One region of the Dietzia sp. MNB45 genome, then DNA from elsewhere that is predicted to be linked to it. Evidence: riboswitches for the same ligand, from Rfam matches in the RefSeq annotation. Region 1 holds a riboswitch; the other holds the start of a gene.
What was found. A riboswitch is a leader RNA that binds a small molecule or an ion and turns the genes downstream of it on or off. The one in region 1 is predicted to bind thiamine pyrophosphate.
Positions count from the first base shown of each region.

Region 2: it holds a riboswitch for thiamine pyrophosphate, as region 1 does, so the genes downstream of both, AB5G72_RS05480 (ABC transporter ATP-binding protein) here and AB5G72_RS13465 (3-oxoacyl-ACP reductase) in region 1, are expected to answer to the same signal.

Region 1 is NZ_CP163397.1:2,803,100-2,807,302, reverse strand. It holds gene AB5G72_RS13480 (TIGR03619 family F420-dependent LLM class oxidoreductase) at 1-304, shown strand, start outside; gene fgd (glucose-6-phosphate dehydrogenase (coenzyme-F420)) at 351-1,370, shown strand; gene AB5G72_RS13470 (hypothetical protein) at 1,416-1,871, opposite strand; TPP riboswitch at 1,982-2,079, shown strand; gene AB5G72_RS13465 (3-oxoacyl-ACP reductase) at 2,171-2,935, shown strand; gene AB5G72_RS13460 (hypothetical protein) at 2,989-3,354, shown strand; gene AB5G72_RS13455 (hypothetical protein) at 3,430-3,900, shown strand; gene AB5G72_RS13450 (hypothetical protein) at 3,973-4,197, opposite strand.
Region 2 is NZ_CP163397.1:1,138,317-1,142,519, reverse strand. It holds gene AB5G72_RS05505 (C39 family peptidase) at 1-37, shown strand, start outside; gene AB5G72_RS05500 (hypothetical protein) at 34-474, shown strand; gene AB5G72_RS05495 (hypothetical protein) at 543-902, shown strand; gene AB5G72_RS05490 (hypothetical protein) at 899-1,285, shown strand; gene AB5G72_RS05485 (hypothetical protein) at 1,359-1,538, opposite strand; TPP riboswitch at 1,867-1,964, shown strand; gene AB5G72_RS05480 (ABC transporter ATP-binding protein) at 1,998-2,786, shown strand; gene AB5G72_RS05475 (ABC transporter permease) at 2,783-3,562, shown strand; gene AB5G72_RS05470 (ABC transporter substrate-binding protein) at 3,559-4,203, shown strand, end outside.

The DNA of each region.
Region 1 (4,203 bases):
CGGCCAGGGGTGGACCTCGGCGATGATGGGATTCGACGAGATCGCCGCCACCATCACCCGCCTCGGAGAACTGCTCGAGGCCGACGGCCGCTCCCTCGCCGACCGCGGGGACGGCCGGCCGTTCGAGATTCAGGTGGCCTGTACCGACCGGTACGGCAGCCGCGGTTTCGCCCAACTCGAGGACGCGGGCGTCACCGATGTCATCGTCATCCCGTGGCTGATCGAGGGCCACGGATACGACGCCCCGCTGGACGCCAAGCGCGAGTCGATCGCCCGGTTCGGCGAGAAGTACATCAGCGCATGACCGCGACACACATCAATCACACCGCTACGACCCCAAGGAGCCCCACATGCCCGACACCCCGTCCCTGAAGCTCGGTTACAAGGCGTCGGCCGAGCAGTTCGGTCCGCGTGATCTGGTGGAGTTCGCCGTGATGGCGGAGCAGGCGGGGATGGATTCGGCGACGGTGTCGGATCATTTCCAGCCGTGGCGTCACGACGGTGGTCATGCGCCGTTCTCGTTGGCGTGGATGACGGCGGTGGGCGAGCGCACCGAGAGGCTGCAGCTGGGCACCTCGGTGCTCACCCCGACGTTCCGCTACAACCCGGCGGTGTTGGCGCAGGCGTTCGCGACGATGGCGTGCCTGTACCCGGGCCGCATCTTCCTCGGTGTGGGTACGGGTGAGGCGCTCAACGAGATCGCCACCGGGCATCAGGGCCAGTGGCCGGAGTTCAAGGAGCGGTTCGCGCGCTTGCGTGAGTCGGTCCGTCTCATGCGCGCACTGTGGACGGGCGAGACCACCAGCTTCGAGGGCGATTTCTACAGCACCAAGGATGCGTTCCTCTATGACGTGCCCGAGGGTGGGGTGCCGGTGTACGTGGCGGCGGGTGGTCCGGTTGTGGCCAAGTACGCGGGCCGGGTGGGCGACGGGTTCATCTGCACCTCCGGCAAGGGGATGGAGCTCTACACCGACAAGTTGCTCCCGGCCGTCGAGGAGGGCGCCGGAATCAACGAGCGCGATTCGGCGAAGATCGACCGGATGATCGAGATCAAGATCAGCTACGACCCCGACCCGGCCGCCGCGTTGGAGAACTGCCGGTTCTGGGCGCCGCTGTCGTTGACGCCGGAGCAGAAGCACTCGGTGGATTCTCCGCGCGAGATGGAGCGTCTGGCCGACGAGTTGCCCATCGAGCAGGTGGCCAAGCGGTGGATCGTCGCCTCGGACCCCGACGACGCGGTCGAGCAGGTCCGCCAGTACGTCGACGCGGGCCTGAACCACCTGGTCTTCCACGCCCCCGGCCACGATCAGAAACGCTTCCTCGAGCTCTTCAGAACCGACCTCGAACCGCGACTGCGTCGCCTCGCCTAGGCGCCGCGGGCGGGCCTGTGACCCACCCGGCCGCTCACCCCGGGCTCAGGCCCGGGTGAGCAGCAGCGGCGCCGCCGCGAACCGCGACCAGGGCCCGCCCGCGAAGGTCAGGCCGATCAGGCGCCGGTCGTCGAGCCGCCGGAACTCGTCGCGCACCCAGCGCCACGGCACCGGGCTCGAGGCGCCGTACGAGCAGACAATCACCTGACCGCCGTCGAACCACGAGGATTCCAGCGTCACCCGCATCGGCCGGATCTCCCGTGGCGGGCGGCCCTCGTCGTCGTCGACCAGGTTCATCGCGCCGCCCCCGGGGGCGAAACGCTTGCCCTGCCAGCCCGGCATCCCGCCGAGGGCGATCGCGCGCGGCGCCACCGCCCTCAGCGGTGCCGGGCCGACGAACGTGACGAGGTAGTCGCCCGGGGCGGGCAGATCGGTCGGCGGCGTCGCCTGCGAGAACAGGGCGCGCAATCGGCCGAGCGAGGTCGGCAGGGCGACGGTCACGGGGCTCCGATCGTCGGGGGCGTTCGCCGATCCTAGGACGGTTGTCCAGCCACGCGGGACAGATCGGCAGTGTGGCTTCGCGTTCAGCCGGCCGCGGGTGGCCTAGGCTCGCACTCGACACGGGGTGCCGCCCATCCGGGCGGCTGAGAACACACCCGTCGAACCTGAACTGGGTAGTTCCAGCGGAGGAATGTCGTGCAAGTCGCCCCGGGCGGCGTCGCCTGGCAGTCGTGCGGTCATCGTGCGGCGGGCAGGTGGGCATCGCGCTCCCCGTGAGGAACCACCGGGAAGCGAGTGGAATGCGTATCAACGAGCAGGTCGTCCTGGTCACCGGCGGAGCCCGCGGACTCGGCGTGGAGATCATCCGCGCCTTCTCCCGCGAGGGCGCCCTCGTCGTCGTCAACTACCGACGCAGCGAGGCCGCCGCCGCCGACCTCGTCCGTGAGCTCGGCGAGGACCGCGCCGTCGCACTACGCGCTGACGTGACTGACGACGACGAGGTACGCGCCCTCGTCGACGCGGCCCGCACCCACTTCGGTCGGCCGATCAGCACGGTGGTCAACAACGCCCTGGTCGACTTCCAGTTCAACGGCGACGCCAGGCCGCGGCCGGAGACCCTCACCTGGGAGGACTTCGACTCGCAGCTGCGTGGCGCGGTCAAGGGCACCCTCGCCACCACCCAGGCCGCGCTCCCGGGGATGCGGGAAGCCGGGTTCGGGCGGATCGTCACCATCGGCACCAACCTGTTCCAGCACCCGGTGGTGCCGTACCACGACTACACCGCCGCCAAGGCCGCCGCGCTCTCGCTGACCCGCACCCTGGCCACCGACCTCGGGCCGGACGGCATCACGGTCAACATGGTCTCCGGTGGCCTGCTGCGCACCACCGACGCCAGCGCCGCTACACCTGAAGAAGTGTTCGACGTCATCGCCTCCGGGACGCCGCTACGGCGCGCGATCACCCCCGCCGAACTCGCCGACGCGGTGCTGTTCTTCGCCTCCCCGTGGGCACGGGCCGTGACCGGGCAGAACCTCATCGTGGACGGCGGGTTGGTCAAGGGCTGACGGCGCGGCGGTCACCCTTGCCCGGGCGAGCTCGGGTGGGGGAAGCTGGAGTAATGGAACTGCCCTCGGTCACCGCCTCGCGAACGGCCGAGGGCCGGCGGATCGAGGCGGCCGAGGCGGCGGTGGCCGAACTCGACCAGCGACTGACCGAGTGGGACGACCAGCGTGCCCTTGTCGCCGCAGCCGAGCTCGGCGACGACCCCCACGCCCACGTGCCCGCGACCTGGCCGACCGTCGCGGAGGCGCGGGCGTCCGCGGCCGGTCGGCTCGCGGCGCCGCTGTCACCGGCCGCCGTCGAGGCGGAATGCTCGGAGCTCCGCTGGGCGGGCCTGGGGAAACTGATCGGGGCCGGCATCTCGGCGGCGGTACTGCTGTCCGTGCCGCTGACGCTCGTCCTGCACGCACTGGTGGGATCATGACGGCCCCGGGGTCGGTGCTGCGGTCGGGGCCTGGGGCTCGGCGGCTCGGCGCATCGGCCGTGGGGCGGTGACGGTATGCCCCTGATCCTTGCGTTGGTGCTGCTCACGGTGATCGCCGGGCTCGCCGCCTGGGTCGCGGCGACCGGCTGGCTCGCGCGGTCCGGGCTGGAGGATCTGTCCCGCCGCCGGCGACTACGGCGGGGTTCCGACCCGGTCCAGCTCACCGCCGAGCGCGCGGTGGATTCAGCCCGACGTTCCTACTTCCTGGCGCTGGAGGCGCTGACCGAGACCCTCGATCGGTGGTACGCGCTCCGGCCCACGCTCGGGATCGGTACCCCGCTCGAGGGCACCTATCCCGACGTCAGGGACCGCACCGACTCCGATCCGGAGTTCGCCGCGCTGCTGGAGCGGGCGAACACCGCCTGCCTCGACAACCGCTCCGGCCACCCTGATGCGGTCCCGGACCTGCTCGAGGAGACCGCACGCATGGACTCACTGATGCTCGCCCTCCGCGAACGCGTCCACCGCGCGGGTCGGCCGAAATGACCGACTCCGCCTCGCCCCACCCACGCGTGGCGGGTGACGGGCAGGCGGAGTAGCGGTGTCCGCGGGGTGGGCTCAGGCGATGCCGGTGCCCTCGTCGGCCGCGGGGGAGGTGTTGGTGCCACCGTCGTTGATCTCGAATCGCGTCCACTTGCCGTCCATGTCGACCTCCATGGCGTAGCCGAGCGAGTCTTCCGGGACCTCGACCGTCTTGAACCAGTCGTAGGCCTTGGTGTCGTCGGCGAACTCCTTCTCGTCGATCACGTTCTGCTCGGGGTCAATCACGCGGTAACGGGGCATGCGTGC
Region 2 (4,203 bases), 1.7 Mb from region 1:
GCAGTTCCAGCGCGACTACCTGGGAGGCAAGAAGTGAACGCCTTCATCGAGGACGTGGTCGCTGAAGCGATCCGCAAGCAGACCTTCTTCCAGAAGAACGCCAACACCATCGTCGCGGGCATCGGCGCCCTCGTCGCTGTGCTGTCGTTCGTGGCGACCCTGCCTCTCGAGCTGCCGGACGTGGCGAAGGCCGCGATCCCAGTCGTCGTGTCGGTGCTGACGACGTTCGCGATCAAGCTCACGCCGAACGGGGTGCAGCCGACGACGGCACAGAAGCTCGAGCGCACGGTCGCCGCTACCCGCCCGCCGGTCCTCGATCCCGCGGTCCTGGTCGCGGAGGCTGACCGTGCTCGTGAGGCGGTCCGTGTGGGGCTCGCGCAGCAGGCGCCGGCCATCGCCGCTGAGCTCGAGCGGATCCGTGGGGACGTCGCCAACGCCGTCGACAGCTTCACCGGCCAGCACAGGCTCGAGTGATGCGGGCGCTGGAACCTCTGCACCCGCGTTTGCGGGTAGCCGCCTTGGGCATCGTTTCTGCTGGGGCTGTGGCCCGCGGGTTCGCCTACATCGACCAGCCGAGCACCGGCGGACTCACCCACTTCATCGACGCGCTCGTGCCGCTGCACCTGTGGGCGATCGTGTGGATCGCCGCCGGAGCGACAGTCCTCGCAGGCGTGTGGCAGCGTGTCCTCGCCCGGTATGCGCTCGCGTTCGTGTCGATGCTGTGGCTGATATGGGGCCTGTCCTACATGTCGGCCACCGCGCTCGGCGACGCCTCACGCGGCTGGGTCACCGGGGCGTTGATCCTCAACCTCGCCGGATTGACGATCATTGTCGCTGCCCTCGCTGACACGGTGGGCCCGCGGCGGGGGCCGGTGATCGCCGAAGGTGGGGTTGAAGGGTGACGTGGGGCGAGGGGCTGGTCACCATCCTCGGCGCCGTCATCCTCGTCGTCGGCACGTGGATCACCGCCCGGTTCTCCCGCAAGACCGGGGAGGAGGCCAATGAGACCGCCGCCAGCCAGGCCCGGACGGCGGACTGGGCGGCGTTCATGGCCGAGCAGCGCGAATGGACCGAGCGGCAGCTCAAGGAGCAGGACGAGCGGACAGAGCAGCAGCTCGCCGAGCGGGATCGGCGAATCGACCGCCTCGAGGAACGGTTGAACCTGGTGGAGGCGAAGTACAAGGCAGCGATCGCCTACATCCGCAGGATCGTCCGGCAGCTGCAGCGCCATGTCGACCCGGAGGACATCGAGACCCCGCCACCTGAGATCAGCCCCGACCTGTGAGGCCAGACTGCCTTACTCGCACGATTGAGCCGCCCCCGCCTTATCGGTGGGGGCGGCTTTCTGCGTTGCACGATCACTTGAGTCGACAGTTCGGCTTCCACGGCATGATGGTGTCGCATTGGCGGCAGATGAAAATGTGCCGGCCGTGGTCGAGGCTTCCGGCGCGGCCGGCGTCCCAGCCGACGAGGACCCTGTCGGGGCCGAGTTCGTGCCCGTGGGGACAATGGGTGGGCGCATCCTCAGTCCAGAGCATGGGCGAAGTGTAGAACATGGATTCGAGAACCTTTGCCCACATTTTGCCCACACTTGCCGCGATTCGAGACTGATCGAAACTGAGCCCGGCAGACTCCACCGCAGGCCAAGGCCGATTTCGCGCAGGCCAGATCATCCCTCGAACCGGTTTCTACCCGGCTGGTCAGGGGTTCGAATCCTCTCGGGGGCGCACTCACGCCGACACGGGCCGGCAATCCGCTCTCCACTGACGGCGGCCCGCCCGCGCCTCGCTCCAACCATGGACGCACATCAGATCCCGAGACGTGCCGGTGGTACGTTCGGACTTCGAGCTGATTCGCAAGATCAGCTTCGATGACACGGGGTGCCCCTACCGAACGGGGCTGAGATCACACCCGCTGAACCTGAACTCGTTCACACGAGCGGAGGGATGTCAGATGCGCTGGCATGGGCTTTCGTGAGCCGCCCAGGAACCACGGCAGTGGCGTTGAATGGATTGGGACACACCTATCCGGGCGCGCTCCGCCCGGTTCTCGCAGACCTCAACCTGTCCGTTCCGGTAGGCGAGCACATCGCCGTTGTCGGACGCAGCGGATGCGGTAAGTCGACGCTGCTGTCGGTGATCGCCGGCCTCGTCGAACCGACCACCGGGACCGCCGCCGTCCTCGATGACCGCCGGCCCGCACGACGCCTGGAGTCCTGCGCGTTGATGCCCCAGGGCGACAGCCTGTTGCCCTGGCTGTCCCTGCTCGACAACGTCGCGATCAGTCTCCGCAACCAACGAGTGCGCCGGCGCGTGGCCCGATCCGAGGCCCAGCGCATGCTGGACCGTGTGGGACTGGGCGCCTGGTCCGATGCCCGTCCCTCAGCCCTCAGCGCGGGCATGCGCCAGCGCGCCGCTCTCGCGCGGGCTCTGCTGGCGCGCAAACCCGTGCTGCTGGCCGACGAGCCGCTCGGTGCGCTCGACGCGATCACCCGTGCGGAGGTCCAGCAGTGGCTCCGCGACACCATCACCCACACCTCGGCCACCCTCGTCATGGTCACGCACGACGTCGATGAGTCGCTGCTCCTCGCCGAACGCGTGGTCCTGTTGGCACGAGACGAGGCCGGCGGCCCGGCGCGTGTGGTCCGCACCTGGCCGGGATGGTTCGGCGACGACCGCCCCCGAGAGGTCCTCCTCGGCGACGAGGACTTCGCCACAGCTCGCCGGGAAGTGCTCCGGGCCCTGGCCCGGGAATCGCACCTCACCGAGGGCGGGACCGACCGATGACCGTGCGACTCCTCCAGTCCGCCGCCCCTGCCTGCGTCACGCTCCTGCTGGTCCTCGCCGCGTGGATCACGGTCACCTCGCTCGAACTCGTGCCCGAGTACGTCATTCCCGCACCCCTCGCCGTGCTCGACTCGCTCGTGACCACCTGGCCCGACCGGCTCGGTTCCGCCACGCTGCTGACCGCCACCGAGACGATCACCGGAGTGGTACTCGGGGTGGTCGTCGCCGTGGCCGTGGTGATCGTCAGCGCATTCGTGCCTGCCGTCGGGCAGGCCATGACCCCACTACTGATCGCCTCCCAGGCCATCCCGGTCATCGTGATCGGCCCGCTCCTGACGATCTCCCTCGGCTACGGCATGGCACCGAAGGTCATCGTGGTGGCCCTGTTGTGCTTCTTCCCGGTCGCCCTCAATCTTCTCTCCGGCGTCCGCACGGTCGACGCCCGGCTGATCGACACGCTGCGGAGCCTGCATGCCACCCGGTGGTCACTCTTCTGGCGAGTACGCCTGCCCTCCGCCGCACCACGCGGTTTCGCCGGATTGCGCGTCTCGGTCACCTTCGCCCCGGTCGCCGCGGTCTTCGCCGAATACACCGGCTCCACCAACGGCCTGGGCTACCTCATGCTCCAGGCGATCCCCCGGCTCCAGACCGATTTCGTCTTTGCCCAGGTGGCCGTGCTGACGATCATGTCCAGCGTCCTCCTCGCCAGCGTGACCATCCTCGAACGCCTGATCTGCCCGTGGAACACTCCCACCGGGGAAAGGAACCCATCATGACGGACACACGACCCAGCAGGATCCAACGCCGGGCCCGCACGCGACCCGGCGTCCGCATGCTCGCGATCGCGGCCGCTGCCGCGGTGGCTCTGACCGGATGTCAGGCGCCCTCAGACGACCCCGATCCAGGGGAGACCGGTGCCGCACCGGTCAGCGTTCTGCTCGACTGGAGCCCCAATCCCGATCATGTGGCGCTGTACACCGCGCAGCACACCGGCGCCTACGCCGACGCGGGCGTCGACGTGACGTTCATGACGCCGTCCAACACGGCCGACGCCGCCCGGGAGGTGTCCCTGGGGCGGGTCGACCTGGCCATCTCCTACGAGCCCGACACGCTCATCGCCCTCGAACAGGGACTCGACGTGATCTCGGTCGCGGCACTGATCCCGACGTCCTTGACCTCACTGATCGCCAGGACGGAGTCGGGCATCACCTCCGCAGCCGATCTGGAGGGCAAGACCGTGGGGTTGTCGGGGCTGGCCTCCCAGGAACCGACCCTCGACTTCATCGCCCGTGAGGCCGGAATCGATCCTGACTCGATATCAACCCCCAATGTGCAGCAGAGTCTCAACCAGTCGCTGCTCACCGACCAGGTGGACGCGATCTTCGGGGCGTTCCGCAACATCGAAGGCGTGGAACTC